DNA from 2 places in the Paenibacillus favisporus genome. Region 2 is predicted to be linked to the other one. Evidence: riboswitches for the same ligand, from Rfam matches in the RefSeq annotation. Region 2 holds a riboswitch; the other holds the start of a gene.
The links. Region 2 has a riboswitch for S-adenosylmethionine ahead of ABID47_RS27330 (methionine ABC transporter ATP-binding protein). Riboswitches for the same ligand answer to the same signal wherever they lie in the genome.
Positions count from the first base shown of each region.

Region 1 (10,106 bases), on a different contig from region 2:
GGTTCCTTTTCCATATGCGTATCCTCCTGTAGGGTCGACTAAATTTGCGGCCAGACTTCAAGACTCTCCCCGATATCATAAGGAGTCTCCTGATATACATAGTAATTCAGCCAATTTGAGAATAATAAGTTGGCATGCGAGCGCCAGATGGCGAGCGGAGCCTGATTCGGATCGTCGTTCGGGTAGTAGTTGACCGGAATTTTCATGTCCATGCCTTTCGCGATATCGCGCTCATACTCCCATTTCAGCGAATCCGGATCGTATTCGGAGTGGCCTGCCACAAAGATCTGCTTGCCGTCCTTGCTTGCTACCATATGGATGCCGGCTTCCTCTGACTCCGAGAGGATCTCCAGCTCCTCCACATGCTCAATATCCTCGCGCCGCACCTCGGTGTGGCGGGAGTGCGGTACATAGAATACATCGTCGAAGCCGCGGAGAAGCTTCACGTTGTTCTTCATCACCCGGTGCGGGAATACGCCGAAGCATTTCTCCTTCAGGTCCCACTTCGGAATGCCGTAATGGTGGAACAATCCGGCCTGGGAGGCCCAACAAATATGCATCGTCGAAGTGACGTTCGTTTTGGTCCAGTCCATAATCTCGCGGAGCTCATCCCAATAGTTCACGTCTTCAAAATCCATTTTTTCGACCGGCGCGCCGGTGATGATCATACCGTCAAAACGGCGGTGCTTCACTTCCTCGAACGTTTTGTAGAACGACTTCAGGTGCTCCGAAGGCGTATTCTTGGAAATATGGGAGCCCGGATGAAGCAGCACAATGTCGACCTGCAGCGGCGAGTTCCCAAGCAGGCGGAGAAGCTGGGTTTCTGTCGTTTCCTTGGTCGGCATCAGATTGAGAATCGCGATGCGCAGCGGACGGATGTCCTGGTGATACGCTTTGGTATCGTCCATGACGAAAATATTTTCCCGGGTAAGGACTTCTTTCGCCGGTAAAGTGTCGGGAATCTTGATCGGCATCGTTATCATCTCTCCTTTTTTCTGAAGACCGCGAAAATCGTAGCTTGAGAAGAAGCCGAGTATACAAAAATGACCTTTCCCACACAAAAGAGAAAGGTCATTACACGCTCATTACCGCGCCTCTCTCATCTGTCAGGAGACAACGCCTAAAGGCCGCTGCCATGCTCCTGCAAGAATTAGCACCGTGCGTAAATACCGCCGGTTGCCGGGTTTCATCGGGCTAGTCCCTCCACCTGCTCTTGATAAGATTTCGCTGTATTCAATTTTTCATTGTCTTGTTCCTTACTTTAAATCATAAGCCCATCCTTCGTCAAGACGCGGATTTGTCATTTTCGGCAGCATTTCGTGCACCGATCGAAGGTCGCTTCCATACCCTGTTATCGGGACCTGCCGGCCGCCATTTTGTTCTTGAAAGGAATAAAACCCGGCGTTATACTAGACAAGTGTTTCATACCCCCGATATGACTGAGGTGACATGAAAGATGGAAGGCGACCCGAGCCCGAAGCTGAATGCATGGAAAACACAACTGCATAGACCTGAGATCAGCTTGCCGGCAGAGGGAAGTTTTCGTTTTCATGCCCGTACGTTTATTCAGTACTCCCCCAAATCCCGCTGACCGGCAGCGCTGATTTCTTTTCTATGCTCAAACATCTTGAGCAAGGAGTGAAGTCATATGAAAATCCGGTTGGTAAACGAAGGAGTATTTACTCCGATCGATGACCTTCAAACTGTACTAACCCCGCCTTTGGCCGGCTTTTACTGGATCGACGCCGACGTCGACGACCTCGCGGAGCTGCAGCCGCTGTTTTCGCTGCATGATCTGGCGGTTGAAGACTGTCTCAGCGAAGAGGAGCAGCGCCCGAAGATCGAAATTTACGAAAACCACTATTTTATCGTGGTCAACAGCATCCGGTTTGACGACGAGGAGATTTTTCTGCGCGCACTGAACGTTTTCCTCGGAAGACACTTCATCATTACGGTGACGAAACAGAAAATCAACGAGCTGCGGACGCTGAAGCCGATCCTGTGGGAACAGGAAGTCAGCGGACCGGACCGTTTTCTGTACCTGCTGATCGACCTCGTGGTTGACAACTACTTTGTAGTCGGCGACCGGATCGAAGCCAAAATCGAGAAGCTCGAAGAAGACATTCTCATGCACACGAAAAAGTCCCATTTGAACGAAATTATCGGTCTCCGAAGCGAGATTCTGTGGCTTAAAAAAGTGCTGGGTCCGCAGAAGGATGTCATAAATACGTTAAATAAAAAAGACCTCCGGCTGATTGACGATCAGCTGCAAAAATATTTCAGCGACATTTACGAAAATGCGGTCAAAATTTCCGAAACATTCGATACGTACCGCGATCTGATGAGCAACTTGCGCGAGGCCTACCAGTCAAGTATCGCCAACCGCGCGAACGAGATCATGAGAGTGTTTACGGCCATGACCGTGATTTTCATGCCATTGACGATCATTACAGGAATCTATGGCATGAACTTCGATAACATTCCGGAAATTCATTGGAAATACGGTTATTTCATGATCCTCGGCATCATGCTCGTCCTTGGTCTCGGCATGGTTGTCATTTTCAAGAAAAAAGACTGGATTTGAAAGTCAGCGCATCACCCCATCATCATGCATTGGAAAACAGGACGAAGGAGACGGCCGCATGCGGTTAGAGCCTTCGTCCTTTTTGCATGGTCACCATCCGTAACTCCGGCGGGGAAGCATACCGTTCACCCCACGCTTCTGCGGCTGCCGGGCTGCCGGCGGTACCGGATGCGGATCAGCCGGATCCGCTCATAACGCTGCTCCATGCCGCTTCCCGAGGCGGCATCCTCTCCGTATACTTGCAGCAGCACCGGCTTCAAGAGCGCGTCGCCCAGCTCCTCCAACGCGGCCCACACCAGCTCCTGCTCCTCATTCGGCACCTCCTCCAGCTCGCTTTGGATCAGCCGCTCGGTATCATACCCTTCCTTCTCCAGCTGCTCCAGCGCCTCCACCAAATCTCTGCGCGGCAGACCGCATTCCTGTTCCAGCTGCTGCAGGTTCATCCCCTCATAAATTCCCTTCAGCATGGTGCGCCGGGTACGATATTTATCCAGGTCCTGCTTGTACTTATGCTCCTTCTGCTTGTAGGTCCACGATAGATATGACTGGTCGTCCAGGGCGTCATTCACCCAATCCAGCGGAAATTCGTGGCTGCGCTCCACGGTTCCCGCAATCTCGATCAGGTCGGCTCCGTACTCCGACGCCTTGCTCTCCCCGACGCCAGGAAGCTGCAGCAGCTCTTCGATCGTATGCGGCACGAAGGCGCTGATCAGACGGAGCACCCGGTTGCTGGCGATAAAATAAGGAGCCTTGCGTTCGCTGGCCGCCTTCCTTCTCCGCCAGGCGGTGAGTTCGGCGTACAGCTCCTCGTTGTTGTGCAGTTCGCTGTAGCAGTACAGCTTCTGTACAGCATGACTGCGGCCCTTCAGCTCCTCTTCCTCATGGAACGTGCCGTCGATCAGCGGGCGGAATCCTTCGCCGAGCTTGACCGCCAGGCCGTGTCTGTAAATGTACAGCATCTCATTCCAGGAACCGCCTTCATACCAAGCGGTATCCATGGCTTCCCCGGTCATCTCCAGATCTCTCCATCCGAGATGCCAGGTTCCCTCCTCTTCGCCGATCCATACCTGCGCGAGCTTTTCTCCCTCGCTTCCCGCATCCTTCACAAGCCGGTTCATAAAAACGATTTGCATGTTCACCAATTCCTCCATCCACGTAGGGTAATCAGCACAACGCAAAAAAGCACCTCTCTTAAATTAAGAGAGGTGCTTCCCCATTCGTGCAGATGTGCTGTTATAGTTGATCATACCATATTATGTAAAATGGTCAATGGGTTTTTCGCCAATTTCATTCCGGTTCATCGTAAATGCCCGGATTACTTGGTAAAAAATAAATCATGCGATTCCAATCCGAGAATTTTCCTGGAAACCAAAGCAACTCCGCCAAAGAGCGTTAATTCATGAATATGGTGGTCAAGCGAAATAATTTGTGTGGAGCCAAGCGGATCAAGTGAAGAATATTCTTTAATAATCTCGTCTAGTAGGTATGGGAAAAAGGCGATAAATCGTGAGGAAAGGAACACAGCATCCGGAGCGCTGTATTGGATTAAATTATAAGAGATTTGTGCAATGGCTATGACCCATTCCTCCATGATAGCCGCAATTTGTTCATCCTTGATCTCCATTAAAAGAATAAAATCCTCTAACGTAAATCCTGGTCTGTTTTTCAATTTGCCGATCCGGTCAAGCACCGCTTTTTCGGAATAAATTTCTTCTAAACGCCGATTTTTTTTATTTTCCGACATGATAATGGATCGTCCGATTTCGCCGGACAATCCGTTTAAGCCTTTATACAGGCGTCTCTCGATAATCGTTCCTACGCCTATTCCGTTATGAATGTTTAAAGCTAGAATGTTATCGAATTGAATATCCTCGGTATGGCGGTAAAAATCCCGGATATAAATCGCCGTAAGATTGGCTTCATTTTCGATGATGACGGGAACGTCGATCAGCTCCTTCAACGCGTCAATCAAATCAAAGGACTGAAAGTCCAAGAACGGACTATACAGGATCTGATTGTCCAGTACCGGCGCGTGAAGCGAAATGGAGATTCCAACCAATCCGTTAATCGTATCGTACTTTTCCAAATTCAAAATCACGTTTTTCATCAATGCAAAAATATCTTTTACTTTGTTCGTATATAATTTAATGGAAACATGGTGAATAAGCTCGCCATTAATGTAGTTGACGGAATATCTTAAATGATGAATGCCCATATCGAAAGCCAGTACAAACCCAAACTTACGATTAAAACGTATTAAATTGGGCCGACGCCCCCCAATGTTGGATGCTTCCCCCGCTCCTAGTTCTTCAATCAAGCCTTGGTCTTGAAGCTCGCGTACGATGGAAGAAACCGTGGACTTTTGAAGATTGATTTGGTCGGCTATTGAACTTCTAGACGTCTGATCAGTATTAAATAGAGTTTTTAATACCAATTTTTTGTTATTTTCTCTCATAACATCCTGATCAGTTTTCATAATCATTTGTTGTAATCCCTTTCAAATGTTATTCGTACTTAGAAGTATAGCATATTAACTAACATTACTACTAAGAAAGAGCCGGAAGTCATATTCTTCCAGCTCTTTCTTGGGATCATGATTCATTATTTTCAAGCTCTTTATACGTAAAATAATCGAAATCTGCCGGCAATTCATAACCGGAATAATCAACATTAGCCATCCCGACAAACGCTCCCGTAAAAAATCCGCCGTAGGACTGTACCACGTAATCGTCGGACAAAATCGCAGCATCCAGCGTTACGTCGATATCCGTCCACTGTTCGCCGTCAAAGGAATAGGCGTAGGTGTACGTTTCTTTCCGGACCTTCGCTTTAAAATGCACGTATTCCACATGTTCGGGAACTTTAACGGCTTTATCCTTCAGAAAGCTCGTGAGAACGCCACGGTCATTTTGCGTCACTTCAATGACGCGTCCATTGATTTCGTTCCATGTCACATGGATCATCGACCAGTGTCCCGTATTGTAATAATTAACAAGGCCGGCCATCTGCTGGAAGGTGTAAGGCGAATACGCAACTGCCGTCTGTGCGTCGAAATAAAAGGACTGCCAGCGTCTTGCGACAAGCGACTGCTCGTGCTCATTGGTTAAGGAGCCTTTGCCGAACAAGCGCAAGTTCCCCGGCTTTTCCGTCAGAGAACCCATTCGCTCGTCAAACGGAACGCGCAGCGTGCTAAAATTGATATTTAATGCTGCGGAATCAAAATGATCCGTTTCCGGATAGGTCGGCGCATACTTCGTTTCCGTGCAGCCTTTAGGAGCTTCGACAAAACGGCTTCCCCGCTTGCCGCCTACGATATACGGCCATTTTTCCTCGTTCCACTCCACTTTTTGAATCGCCGTTTCTCTTCCCAGCGTACACCAGCCGCGCGGATCGCGGATCGATTCGGTCTCGCGGTGCCAGGGGCGTCCCGTCAAATGCGCGAAATACCATTCGCCCGACGGCGTATCCACCAGTGAGCCATGGCCGCATTTTTGCAGCTCCCCGTCAGGCGAATCGAACGCGGTCAGGAATACGTCGCCAGGCTGCGTTTCGTAGGAGCCGAACAGTTCTGCCGAACGGGCAACCACCTCTTGGTGGGTATAAACCGTTCCGCCTTCCGCGCAAAATAAATAATAATAACCAAATAGTTTATAAATATGAGGGCCTTCCACCAGCTTAACGTCTGTCCCTTTATAAATGATCTTTGCCGTCTCCGGAAGCAATCTTTGCTGCTCAACCGAGTATTCCGTCAGCTTTATGCCGTTAAACGGATGGCGATACTCGCGATGATCCCACTCCATCTGGACAAGATATTTTTTCCCGTTGTCGTCATGGAACAGCGAAGCGTCAAACCCCACTCCGTTCAGCTTAATCGGATCGCTCCAAGGGCCTTCGATGCTTTCGGCGGTAGTCAAGTAATTGGTCATGTCCTTAAAGGCGCCTTCGGTTACTTTCACGTCGGTATAAACCAGCCAAAATTTCCCGTCGGCATAGGACAGATCTGGTGCCCAAATGCCTGCCGAATCCTTATTCCCTTTCATATCCAACAGCGTTCTCGTGGAGAGCGGGTGCGTAATCAGCCGCCAGTTGACCAAATCCTTTGATTCGTGGATTTGCACGCCCGGAAACCATTCGAAGGTTGAGGTTGCAATATAATACGTATCGTCAACCCTTACGATGGACGGATCTGGATTGAACCCCTTTAATACCGGATTTTCGATTTGCATAAAAGTATCCCCCTGATCTATTCAATCTATCATTTCGTGAAATCGTGTTCAAAATCACCTATAGAGGCTGCGATTCTTTTAATGGACCTCTGGTTGGCCGTGAATAGTGCTACCTTTACGCTTTCATTTCAGCGCGTTTTGCGTCAAGTTGTTTGTTAATGCTGTCAACGTCTTTATCAGACAATGGATAGAGTTTCATCACAATCATAGCAACAACAGCAAGAGCAGCAGGTATCCAAATAGCAGTCGTATTAATTCCTGAGACGGCGAGAGCTGTTTGGTGATCGGCATGTTCGTCAAATCCGTAAGCGGCAAGGAACCACAGTGGAACGGCACCGCCAATCGTGAAGCCAATCTTGAAGAACAGCCCCATAATCGCGTTGATAATAGCCGCATTACGTTTCCCCGACTTCAACTCGCCATATGAAACCACTTCAGGAACAAGGGCCCACATGAAACCAGTCGCTGAAGTCAATCCCCATTGCTTGATGAATGTTGAAACATACGCTAACCAAAGTTGATCGTGCATACCGTCAAGACTCCAAACCCAAGTCAGGATTTCGCCGACCACAAACATACCGAGGAAGAAATAGAAGAAGCCCTTTTTACCCAATACTTTCTTAAGTTTTGGCCAGAATGCTGCAAAAGCGATACCAGGTATGGAGGCAATCAGCCCCACAGCCCCCATCCACTCCGAGTGATCGACAGTGTATTGGTTAAAATATCCGTTAACCGTATTCATGAAGAACATAAATGTAAATGCCAACATGAAGAACATTCCCAAGATAACCAATGGCTTATTATTCTTAAATTCAACAAAGAAATCAGAAACTTTAACATGTGCCGATTGTTCAGCATTGGCGACAACGCGTTCTTTCGTCAGCTTGTAGCAGAAGAACAGCGCAATGGCTCCAATAACCATATAAACGGCATAAACGCCAAACCAAGCATGACCTGCAGAAGGGTCAGTGTAAGTTCCCATATGAAGTTTTAGTCCAAATAAGCCAGTGTCTTTGAGTTCACGATCTTTAGGGGCAGCCATTTGAACAAACATTGGGAACAATGTATAGACAAGTAGATTGGCACCGTTTGCAAGCATCATACGCGTCGTTGTGATTTGGTCTACAGATTTAGGATCGCGGGTTAATGAAGCGTTCAACGAGCCGTAAGGAATATTGACGACGGAATAAACCAAGTCAAGCAAGAGATAAGTGATGAAGGCATAGGGCACTGAATCGCGAACCGCAGGAATCGGCGCAAACAGCAGTGCAGCCAAAATAACGAGCGGAATGCCTGCACGAAGTAGCCAAGGACGATATTTACCTGCTTTTGATGAGCGTTTATCGACATAGGTTCCGACCATTGGATCCCATATAACATTGATGATCCGGACTATGGCGAAAATAAAACCTGCTGTTGCTGTACCGATAGCATTGACAGTCGTCATGTAGAGGGCAAGGAAGCCTCCAACTGTACCAAAGACAAGGTTTTGAGCAAAGTCTCCAAAACCGTAGCCAAGACGTTCAGCAAGACTAAGCTTGTGATACTCATTTTGCTGAATTTTATTTGTGTTATCGCTCATGATGAAAACTCCTTCTAAGATGTAAATTTTAGATTTACTTTTCACTTCACTTAACTTCTAAACCTAGTTAATCCTCTCACTTCGTTAGGGGAAAGATTGGAATACGAAACCAAATAAAAGCCCTTACATTTTTACGAACTCACATAAAGCTTTTATTTATAAATAAAAAACTGCTCAATTTCTTATTCATCTTCCGACTCATTATTTTTCCCCTGATAGATTACACCCTTGAACTTATATTAGTTCGTTCATCAAACCAACTAAGAATAAATTTAACACAATCATTATCAATTATCAACTTCATGATTTAGACATTTATAATATTCACTACTTTTGGCACGATTTATTAATCATCTCGGAGCAGCTCAATCGGAAGAAAAACTCCAAACGAAAAATGTTAACACTCTGAAATCATCCCTCTAGACAGTCGTTGAATACGCGACCCAATATAACATTGTATTCGTGTCCAGTTTCACCCATCTGTATCAGTTCAGAAAACATAAAAAACCCGTAATTATTTATAAATACGGGCTCAAACTTATAATTTCTGTTATTTTTCCTGTCACGTGTAAAAAATTCTACCGAAATGATTCTCTACTTCATTCGGCATAAATGCGAAAAGAGGGCTCTTCAGCCCTCTTTCCTCTTTTTCGGTGCAAGCCATCTCATGAAGGCCCGTCAGTCAATCAAACCTTCGGCTTAACCCGAAGCCAGCGCCTTCTTGGCGAGCGCGAGCGCGCCGCACAGGCCGGCGTTGTCGCCAAGCTGCGGCGGAACGATGTAATTCTCGATATCCTCCATGATCGCTGGAACCTGTACGTAGCCGTTCAGCTGTTTGCGCAGCTCGGCATGAATCAGCGGGAACAGCTGCAGCTGTTTCATGACGCCGCCGCCCATGACGATTTTTTGCGGAGACAGGATTAAAATGTAGTTCATCAGCGCCTGAGCGAGATAGTAAGCTTCCATCGCCCAAGCCGGATGGTCCGGCGTCAATTCCGCACCCGGAACACCCCAGCGTTTGGACAAGGAAGGTCCGGCTGCCAGCCCCTCCAGGCAATCGCCATGATAAGGGCAGAAGCCTTCGAATTTGTCCTCCGGATGACGGCGGACCAGGATATGTCCCATTTCCGGATGGGACAGGCCATGGATCAGCTCACCGCCCACAACCGCACCGGCGCCGATACCCGTGCCAACGGTAATGTACAGGCAGCTTTCGAGCCCTTGGGCTGCTCCCCAAGTCGCTTCGCCCAAGGCGGCCCCGTTCACGTCGGTATCAAATTCGATCGGCAGATCGAAGTGCGAGCGCAAATGTCCGACCATATCGAAATTGCTCCAATAAGGTTTCGGCGTCGTCGTAATCCGTCCGTATGTAGGACTTCCCTTCACCGGGTCAATCGGCCCGAATGAACCTGCTCCGATCGCCGCGATGTCTTTGCCCTTAAAGAAATCGACCACCTGGGCCATCGTTTCCTCCGGCGTCGTAGTCGGGAAGCTGATCCGTTCCACAACGGTACCGTCCTCTTGGCCGATTCCGCATACGAATTTCGTTCCCCCTGCTTCAATTGCTCCTAATAAACTCATCGTAGTCGTTCCCTCCTGCAGCGGGCCTCCCAAGCCCTGTATAAATGCCATATTACCTTCTATCTTTATATCAAAACAATCACGGGCATTATAGCCCAGTTAATCCTTGAAAGTCAATCGACTAGAGCACAAA
Region 1 covers NZ_JBEPLV010000002.1:41,048-51,153, reverse strand. The annotation lists gene ABID47_RS08310 (PLP-dependent transferase) at 1-14, opposite strand, end outside; gene metA (homoserine O-acetyltransferase MetA) at 39-974, opposite strand; SAM riboswitch class I at 1,097-1,223, opposite strand; gene corA (magnesium/cobalt transporter CorA) at 1,649-2,584, shown strand; gene ABID47_RS08295 (HRDC domain-containing protein) at 2,710-3,717, opposite strand; gene ABID47_RS08290 (ROK family transcriptional regulator) at 3,900-5,066, opposite strand; gene ABID47_RS08285 (glycoside hydrolase family 43 protein) at 5,176-6,810, opposite strand; gene ABID47_RS08280 (MFS transporter) at 6,926-8,392, opposite strand; gene ABID47_RS08275 (ROK family protein) at 9,092-9,973, opposite strand.
Region 1: another riboswitch for S-adenosylmethionine. It lies ahead of metA (homoserine O-acetyltransferase MetA); the one in region 2 lies ahead of ABID47_RS27330 (methionine ABC transporter ATP-binding protein).

Region 2 (10,106 bases):
GACGTGGATCAAGTCGGTGACCTCAGCCAGGAGCTGAACATTTTGGGCATACCGAGCTTTGTGGCCTTTTCGGACGGCCGGGAGCTGGTGCGGCTGGTAAACAAGCTTCGCAAATCGCGCGAAGAAATCGAGGGATTCCTGAATACGGCGCTGGACGTATACAGAACGATTCATAAATAAGCTAATTCGCACCGCTCTTGCCGCACAGAGGCATTTGAGGCGGTGCTTTTCTCTTTAAAGAGCAGCTTCATGGCATGGCTGTACGGAACCGAAGGTATTCGGGTTTCACTACCATTTGGCCGAACCGGCAGCGAAGCAAAGCCCCACTTCGTGGGGCTGTTTCATTTCTCCGACATTTCTCCGACATTTTGTCACAAAGTGGCCGTGATGTATGTCAAGGAATCAGGTATAATAGATGAGATTGGTAAAATATTGAGGTACCTGTCTTCAGTGGTAAAGTTTTTATTATGAGCAGCAGGTGAGAGAATTTTGAATACCAGACAATTGAAATGGCTCAGTTATTTAACGTTTGTCGTGATGTTTTTTGCGACGTTCGGCGGAACCGTGGTCACCAAGACCGATTCCGGACTCGGATGCGGGCATGAATGGCCGCTGTGTCACGGTGAGTTCGTTCCGGCGCATACCATCGCCTCATTAATTGAATATTCGCACCGGCTGGTCAGCGGGCTGGCAGGACTTACAGCAGTCGCGGTGGTGATCGCCTTCCATCTGTTCGCCAAGAACCGGCGCGACCTGCGCACGTATTCGGTGTTGACCCTAATTTTCGTATTGGTTCAGGCTGTCATGGGGGCAATGGCCGTCGTGTACGACCAGTCCTCGGCCGTGCTTGCCTTCCACTTCGGTTTCTCGCTGATCGCGTTTGCCAGCTCGCTGATGCTGGCCTTAGGCGCCCGCAGGATGGACAAACTGGGCGAGGCTTCGTACCCGTCCGGCGGTACGTCGCGCGTCAACGCGACCTTCCGCGGTTATACATGGGCCGTAACCATCTACTCCTATATCGTCGTTTATATCGGAGCATATGTCAGCCATACCAACTCGGCGGGAGGCTGCCTGGGATGGCCGCTGTGCAACGGGAAGTTCATTCCCGAGCTGTCCGGAGGGGTGACTATCGCGTTTGTCCACCGGATCGCGGCACTGCTGCTGCTGATCGCGATCGCCGTACTGGCCGTCTGCGGCTACCGGCTGAACCGTGGGAACCGGGAGCTCCAGGGCCTCGGCATCGCCGCGGTAACGTTGTGCCTGATGCAGGTGTTCAGCGGGGCGGCGATCGTGTCGACGCTGAACAAGCCGGAGGTTTACATCTTTTCCGCGCTGCTGCACAATCTGCTGATTTCGTCTCTGTTCGGCGTGCTCTGTTATTTGAGCGTACGTGTCTGGCAGACCGGAAGGGCGACGCTTCAGCAGCCGAAGTCCGCTTCGGCCGCCCGGGGAATCGGCTTTGAGCCGCAGGGCGGCAAACGATGAACTGAATACCGCTGCACATCCAAAGTCCGCGAAGTGATTCGAGGGCTTTGTTTGTAAGTTTATTTATTATTTTTTGGCTTATTCTGGAGAGGAATGATCGTGTGAGCTATCAAAATTTACGCCAATGGCTCGAAGCCTTGCGCAAGGAAAATGACCTGAAAGTGATCGAGGCTCCCGTGGATCCGTACCTGGAGCTGGCGGAGATCCACCGCCGGGTCATCGACGAACAGGGGCCGGCGCTGCTGTTTACGAATGTACAGGGGACTCCGTTTCCCGTGGCTACGAATCTGTTCGGTACCAGCCGGCGCGTAGATATGGCGTTCGGACCGCGTCCGGAGGAGCTGATGAAGTCCCTGGTGGGTGCGCTCGATACGATGCTCCCGCCGACGCTGTCGGCGCTGTGGAATGAACGCGGCCTGATCAAGGACATTCTAAAGGTAGGCATGAAAACCGTTCCGATGGGCGATGCACCTGTGCTCGGCGTCTCCCGCAGCGACCAGCCGCTGAAAGACCTGCCGCGGGTCACAAGCTGGCAGGAAGACGGCGGCCCGTTCATTACGCTGCCCCTCGTTTATACGGAGAGCCCATCGCGGCCCAAGGACCACAATCTGGGCATGTACCGCATGCAGATTTATGACAACCAGACGACCGGTATTCACTGGCAGATCCATAAGGGCGGCGGCTTCCATTACCACGAAGCCGAGCAGCGCGGGGAAGCGCTGCGCATGACGACGTTCCTTGGCGGACCGCCGGCCCTGATCGCGTCGGCGATTGCGCCGGGCCCGGAAATGCTGCCCGAGCTGCTGCTCACGTCTATGATTCTTGGCGAAAAGCTGCCGATGGTGGAAAATCCGCTCGGCGGGCACCGGATTCCGGCGGAAGCCGAGTTTGCGATCAGCGGCCTCGTCCCGCCGTTCGAACGGCGTCCGGAAGGCCCGTTCGGGGACCATTACGGCTATTACTCCCTGATGCATGACTTTCCGGTCTTTCACGTCAACCATATGTGGCACCGCAAGGACGCCATTTATCCGGCGACGATCGTAGGCAAGCCGCGGCAGGAGGACTATTTCATGGGCGAATTTCTGCAGCGTCTGCTGTCGCCGGCGTTCCCGCTCGTCATGCCTTCGATCAAATCGCTGTGGACGTATGCCGAGACGGGATTCCATGCCCTTGCTTCGGCTATTGTCCGCGTCAGTTACTCCCGCGAAGCGCTCGTATCCGCCTTCCGGATGCTGGGCGAAGGTCAGTTGTCCCTGACCAAATTTCTGATCCTGACCGACCAGCCGGTCGATCTCGAGAACGCCAGCGAGCTGCTGGAAACGGTGCTTGCGCGGTTTAACCCGGCCGTCGATCTGTTTATATTTAATAAGACATCCCACGATACGCTCGATTACACCGGACGCAAGCTGAACCACGGCAGCAAGGCCGTGCTGATGGGGATCGGGGAGCCGGTTCGCGAGCTGCCGCGTGCTTATGAGGAGGGGCCGATCGCGGAGATCGAACAGATTGTTCCTTACTGCGGAGGATGCCTCCTTGTCTCAGGCGCAGGGTACGAGGACGAGCCGGAGCTGCCGGAGCGCCTGCTGCAGCGGCAGCAGGAGAAGGGAACCGAATGGCCGCTCGTCCTTCTGGTGGACGATGCCCGCCAGACGGCAGCCGACCAGACGTCCTTCCTGTGGACGGTGTTTACGCGCTTCAACCCGGCCACGGACATCTATGCGGGTGCCGAAGTGCGGAATCACCATCTGTCGTACCGACTGCCGATTGTAGTGGATGCACGCATGAAAACCGGGTATCCGGACGAACTGATTCCGCGGGAGGATATCGTCAAGAAGGTCGATGAACGCTGGAACAGTTATTTTGCGTAAATACTGATCAGGGAGAGAATGCCGATGCTGCGAACGCTGCTTGGAGAGATGCCCCGCCAAAATAACGGGCTGCTCGAAGATGCCATCGAAACGATGGTGGAGACGATCCATTTGCTCCAGGACGAGATCGAAAAGAATGAGGATCCCAGCCATGATTATCGCAAACTGGAGATATGGACACGCGGTTTGGTGTCTTCCCTGGACGAATTGGAGCAGAGCTGGTATGCCGCTTCCTTTTTCCGTCAATCGGTCAAGGCCGGTTATGTGGATGACATGACGATTGAGGAGCAGGCCGAGTACGCCAGGTACGTATACTTCTATAAAAACGGGTTTATCCGCGTGTTTTCCGTTCTGGACAAGCTCGGTACGGTGCTCAATGATCTGTTTGATCTGAACACGCAGAAGACCAAACCGCATTTTTCCTATTTTACGGTGCTCCGGCAGTTTCACTACATGAAAACCCATGAAGGCCTGGCCGGACAGCTGTCAAAGATCAAGGACGAATACAAGAGCGCCCTGAACGTGCTGCGCAAACGGCGCAATGCGGAGGTTCATTACATGAACTCCGAGATGCAGGATGACTTGTGGCAGCGGCACCAAGGTCTTAAGGATAAGGTCGAGCTGGAGGATCTGGACCAGCATTTGAGCGAGCTGAAGCAGGGGCTGGACATGGTATGCAAGTCGCTCTCGGCATCCTTTCATTACGCCAACAAGCTGTGGAAAAAGGAAGGTATGCATCCATAAAGGGATACAACAAATTTCCTTTTGACAAAGTGGGCAAATATATCTATACTGTAAAAATGAAAACACGTCATCATTAATTTCATAATCTTTTCTTATCGAGAGAGGCGGAGGGACAGGCCCGATGAAGCCCGGCAACCGATTTGAGCACGGCATCCGCCGTTACTCGAATGTCATGGTGCTAATTCCTACAAGCTGCAGCTTGAGCTGCAGGTTGGCAGATGAGAAGGCAGCGACTTTTACAAATAAGGGAGCCCCTTTTCTGATTCTGTCAGAGGGGCTTTTTATTTTGCCTGGATTCGATAGAATAGACTGGTCATTTAGATAGATTATGCGAACCCTATTCGGGTAGGATAGGGGGAAGAGAGGGGGCCCTTCGGTTGATCGAACTGAAGCAGCTGACGAAAAGGTACGGCCAAGGGGCAAAGGCGACGGAGGCTTTGTCCGGGCTGAACCTCAGCATTAATAAAGGAGAAATTTTCGGCGTGATTGGCCACTCGGGCGCAGGGAAGAGCACCTTGATTCGGTGCATGAACCTGCTGGAACGCCCGACCTCTGGAGAGGTGTGGGTAGGCGGCGTTAACCTGACGGGCCTGAGCAAGCAGCGGCTGCAGAACGAACGGCGGAAGATCGGGATGATTTTTCAGCATTTCAATCTGCTGAGCTCGGCAACGGTCTATGACAACATCGCCTTTCCGCTCCGGTTGGCCCGTAAGGGCAAGGCGGAGGTGGAGGCCAAGGTTAACGAGCTGATCGCGCTGGTCGGGCTGGAAGCCCATCGCAATAAATATCCGGCCCAGTTGTCTGGAGGCCAGAAGCAGAGAGTGGGCATCGCCCGCGCGCTGGCCAGCGATCCGCAGGTGCTGCTGTGCGACGAAGCCACTTCGGCGCTCGATCCGCAGACGACGGATTCAATCCTGAAGCTTCTGCTGGACATTAACAAGAGGTTCAATCTGACGATCGTCCTGATCACCCATGAGATGCACGTCATCCAGAGCATCTGCGACCGGGTGGCCGTGATCCATCAAGGCGGCATCGTTGAAGAGGGAGCGGTCACGGACGTATTCCTGAAGCCGCAGCACCCCGTGACCAAAGATTTTATCCGCGGGGAGCAGAGCCAGGGCGAACCGCTTGAGCTGGCTGCCCAGGCTTCCGGAACGGGTTCGGCGCAGGCTGTGAAAATTACGTTTCTCGGCAGCAAAACGTACGAGTCCATCCTGTCCCGGACCGTACGCGAGACGGGGGCGGATTTCGCCATCCTGCAGGGCACCATTTCCACCATTAAAGATACCCCGTACGGGCAGCTGATCGTCCGCTTTGAGGGCGGACGGGAGCAGATCGATGCGACGCTCGCGAAGCTGAGCGAGCAAGGGCTTGACGTGGAGGTGATGAACTGATGTGGGGTTTGGATTTTTCCTCGGTTGACTGGAACGAGATCGGCGTAGCCACCCTGGATACGCTGAAAATGCTCGGGGCTTCCGCGGTGTTCACCTTTATCCTCGGCCTTCCGATCGGCATCGTGCTGTTTATGGCATCACGCTCGACGACGGGCTGGGTGCGTGCCGTCTATGCGGTCATTTCCTTTATCGTGAACATCCTTCGTTCGGTCCCGTTTATCATCCTGATCGTCGCCCTGATCCCGGTCACGAAAGCGATCGTCGGCGTCACCTTCGGGGTGCTGGGGACGATTCCGCCGCTGGTGATCGCCGCTGCGCCGTTCTTCGCCAGACTGGTGGAAACATCGCTGCGCGAAGTGGACCGCGGCGTAATCGAGGCGGCGCATTCGATGGGCGCTTCGACCTGGCAGGTCATCACGCGGGTGCTGCTGCCCGAAGCAAGACCGGGCCTGCTGGCCGGAATTACGATTACGGTCGTGACACTCGTATCCTATACGGCGATGTCGGGGATGGTTGGCGGAGGAGGTCTCGGCGATTTGGCCATCCGCTACGGTTATTACCGCTATGAAACAACCGTCATGATTATTTCCGTCATCTTCATGATCGTGCTGGTGCAGCTGCTGCAAATGGCGGGCGACCGCCTGGTGCGTCACTTTACCAGAAAGTAAGGCGTACAACGTGTTTGGCTCACAGTCATGCATCCGGACCACCGGATTTGACCTGGAAAGGTAAGGCAGGTAACATCAAAGCACTGCCTTTCTAATATAAATCATATTATTCTTATGAATTTAAGGGGGATTTATCCAATGAAAAAATGGCTCGTTTCTTTTCTGACCTTGGCCCTGGTTGTCGTGCTCGCCGCTTGCGGCAGCAAGCCGAATAACAGCAGCAGCGATGCTGCGGGCGAATCGACGGACAAACCGGCTGCAGCCGAAACGGTTACATTGACGGTTGGCGCGACGGCGAAGCCTCATGCCGAAATTTTGAAGCATATCCAACCTGCGCTTGAAAAAGAGGGCGTGAAGCTCGTTATCAAAGAGTTCTCCGATTATGTGCAGCCGAACGTGCAGACGTTCCAGAAACAGCTCGACGCTAACTTTTTCCAGCATCAGCCTTACCTCGACAATGAAAACAAACAGCGCAAGATGGACCTTGTTCCGGTCGTAGGCGTTCACCTGGAGCCGCTTGGAGCTTATTCCAAGAAGTTGAAAAGCGCTGACGAAATTCCGGACGGCGCAACTGTCGGCATTCCGAACGATGCGACAAACGGCGGACGCGCGCTCAGCCTGCTGGCCAAACAAGGCTTGATTACTTTGAAGGATCCGAATAAAGTGGAATCTACGGTGAAGGACATTACCGCCAATCCGAAAAACCTGAAAATCAAGGAAAACGATGCAGCAATGCTGCCGCGTCAGCTGAGCGAATTCGACCTGGCCGTCATCAACACCAACTACGCGCTGGAAGCCAGCCTTGATCCAACGAAGGACGCACTCTTCATCGAAGGCAAAGACAGCCCTTATGTTAACATCCTGGTGGCCCGTCCGGACAACAAAGACTCCGACGCCATCAAGAAGCTGGCTGCTGCCCTGACTTCCGACGACGTGAAGAAGTTCATCGAAGACACGTATAAAGGTGCCGTTATCCCGGCATTCTAAAGCCTGCGCAATGGCGCAGCACAGCCGCAAGGGGTTCATCCCCTGCGGCTTTTTTATTTGCATCTGCGTCGGGCGGACATTTTTTATTTGGTTCGCTTTTCCTCGCGGCCCGGCTGTACTGGGTTTCCAAGTTGCGGCGGTGCAATGAAATCTTTTATACTATACAGGATCAATGATCTTGCGTGAGGTTTGTACATACATACACCATTATATTTTTAATAGGAATGATGTGTCATCGAATGGATCAAAGGATGGGAAGTTCGGATAGCAGAAAGGAGGGTGGCATTTTGAGGGGAAAGGTTGCCCTGATCACAGGCAGTGCCAAGGGACTTGGCAAAATGACGGCGCTCACGCTGGCACGTTCCGGCTGCGACGTTGCGCTTAATTATGTCCATAGCCGCCGCGAAGCGGAGGAACTGCGGGCGGTCATCGAGGGACTGGGCGTGCGCAGCATCGCCGTGCAAGCCGATGTCTCCGACACGGGCCAGCTGGAGCATTTGGTGGCTCGCGTCGAGTCCGAGCTTGGCAGTCCGGACATCGTCGTGAACAACGCGGGACCTTTTATCCGCGAGCGTAAACGGTTCTCCGATTATACCCAGGCGGAAATTTTGTCGCTCATCCAAGGCAATCTGGTCGGCACGATGCTGCTGGACCATTTGGTGCTGCCTGGGATGCGGACTAAGCGCTGGGGAAGAATCGTCCACTTCGGCTTCGGCCATGCGGCGGAATCGAGAGCGTGGCCGCACCGGGCGGTGTACGCCGCCGCCAAGACCGGACTGGTTTCTTTTACGAAGACGCTGGCGGTCGAGGAGGCCCCGTACGGCATTACGGTGAATATGGTGTGTCCCGGGGACATCCGCGGGGATAACAAAGAGAAGACCATTGCCGAGGTCGCCGGGTTGCAGGACGGAGAGACGCCGCGGGGGAGACCCGGCAGCGGCGAGGATATCGCGCGCGTGATCGAGTACTTGTGCCGCGACGCTTCCGATTTTATCACCGGCAACATTATGGACATCTCCGGCGGGCTGGATCCGATCCGTCCCTGGATTGGTCCGGCAGATCACGGGATGTGAGACCTCATTTGTTCACGTTGCAGCATGTAGAAGGCTATTCCGAGAGCTAATGCGCAATAGAAGCAGAGCACGGCAAAACCTGCCCAAGGCAAGAGCGGATAATATCCTAACTGTGGCGTGTACAAACTGATGACCTGCGGATATTCCGGAATACTCTGCTGGACCGCGAATCCGGCCGCTGGAGTGAGCCGTAGAAGCCACTGGGCCGCGTTAATGGGTATAACGTTTGCTAAAATGTAGGGAAGGACGAGTACCGTAAGGCTTGCAGTGATCGCCACAAATCTTCGCCGGAATATGGCAGCAAATGCGGCAGCTAAAATTGCACCCAAGGCGAGAACGGCCGCCGTACCTAACATGACCCGCAGCTCCGTGAGCAAAGGAACAGGAAGGATATGGTTACCTTTTGAAAGCAAAATTTGCTTGCTGAGTGGGATCGTGATCGTGGCGGCAACAATGCCGGCCACGAAAGCGGCCATACCGATGGTCATCCCTTTCGCTGCCAGCAGCCGCTCCAGCCGATGCAACGCGATTTGCGGATTTCGTACGAGTTTCCGCCTGTAGTCCGCGGTGACGTACAGTACGGACACAACGATCACTGCGACCAACCCCGTCAGCATGCCGATCAGGGGGCGCTCAATGGTCCAGCTGCCCTCAACTCCGAGTGGCGCGATATCTCCGGATCCGGTTACCGTGATCGTATCGCCGGACTCCTTAACCCCCCCATAATGGTGAGCCGGTTCGCCGGTTCCTATTCCAATATCGTCATGGCTCCATTTCTCGTCAAAGGCATCACCCTGCAGCTTAAGATGATCAAACACAGCGGTTGCATTGGCAAAGCGAATTTTGGCTTCGGAGACCGATACATCCCCGGGGGACGTGACGAAGAGTCCGACCTGCACGGAAGCAGGCGAATCTGCTAGGTCAGCCGCGCCAATCTTGGTCCACTGCTGGCCATCCACAGATTCATAGCCAATGATCGTTTGATCGGAGCGAGTAAGCCGCAACCAGCGCGGGACGCTGCCCGGGTGACCCGGAATGTCCTCGAAAAAGTTGGATTGCATGCGAACCCCATGGCTGCCCGTAACCATTATCGCTGCGTATGGGGATCCCTGTTTCGTACTGTCTTTGATCATGATCCCGGCCTTCGCCCATGGCACAACGCCTGGTACAATGAGGTCATTGTCCGGCGGGGGATAAGTAATTTTGCCAGTCAGTGAAGTTACGCGAGCGGTAATGCTGCCGTCTCCGGTTAACGTTTTGTGTACGAAGTAGAACTTATCGGTTACAGCTTTGCCGTCCGGCCCTAATAGAGTAGGGGGGCCTTCGTTCGAACTCGCAGCGAGGAACAGCCCAGGCAGGATGGTAAGCAGTGCCGTGACCGCGATCCCGATGATCCAGCCGCGGACGGAGTGGAATTTGGCCCACTCTGCCAGCAGTAATTTCGTGAAGCCCTCAGCCTCTCTGTGTATGCTCGGTTTTATCGTCATCTCCCTGGCCTCCTATAATATCTTATATCAATGTACCTCGATACTCACTATAAGATAGGCAAGGTTAAATGACGGTTAATTTTTCGGCAGCATGACGGTTACTTCTGAAAAACTTCCGATTTCACTCTGGATAAATACGTTGCCGTTGTGCTTTTCTATGATCGTCTTGACGATCGAAAGCCCCAGCCCACTGCCTCCCAGTTCTCTGGAACGAGAGGTATCCACTCTATAAAGCGGTTCAAAAATATTTTCCAATTCATCCTCCGGGATGCCTATGCCCGTATCCCTGACTATAATGACATCAAAATCGTCATGCTGGGCTGAGGACACCACGACTTCTCCATTGCTCTTATTGTATTTTACGGCATTCTCAACCAGATTAAAGAAGGCCCTTTGCAAA
Region 2 covers NZ_JBEPLV010000007.1:210,565-220,670, reverse strand. The annotation lists gene ABID47_RS27350 (thioredoxin family protein) at 1-180, shown strand, start outside; gene ABID47_RS27345 (COX15/CtaA family protein) at 490-1,485, shown strand; gene ABID47_RS27340 (UbiD family decarboxylase) at 1,587-3,353, shown strand; gene ABID47_RS27335 (Cthe_2314 family HEPN domain-containing protein) at 3,378-4,097, shown strand; SAM riboswitch class I at 4,187-4,322, shown strand; gene ABID47_RS27330 (methionine ABC transporter ATP-binding protein) at 4,475-5,491, shown strand; gene ABID47_RS27325 (methionine ABC transporter permease) at 5,491-6,159, shown strand; gene ABID47_RS27320 (MetQ/NlpA family ABC transporter substrate-binding protein) at 6,298-7,146, shown strand; gene ABID47_RS27315 (SDR family oxidoreductase) at 7,434-8,219, shown strand; gene ABID47_RS27310 (DUF1349 domain-containing protein) at 8,207-9,706, opposite strand; gene ABID47_RS27305 (sensor histidine kinase) at 9,782-10,106, opposite strand, start outside.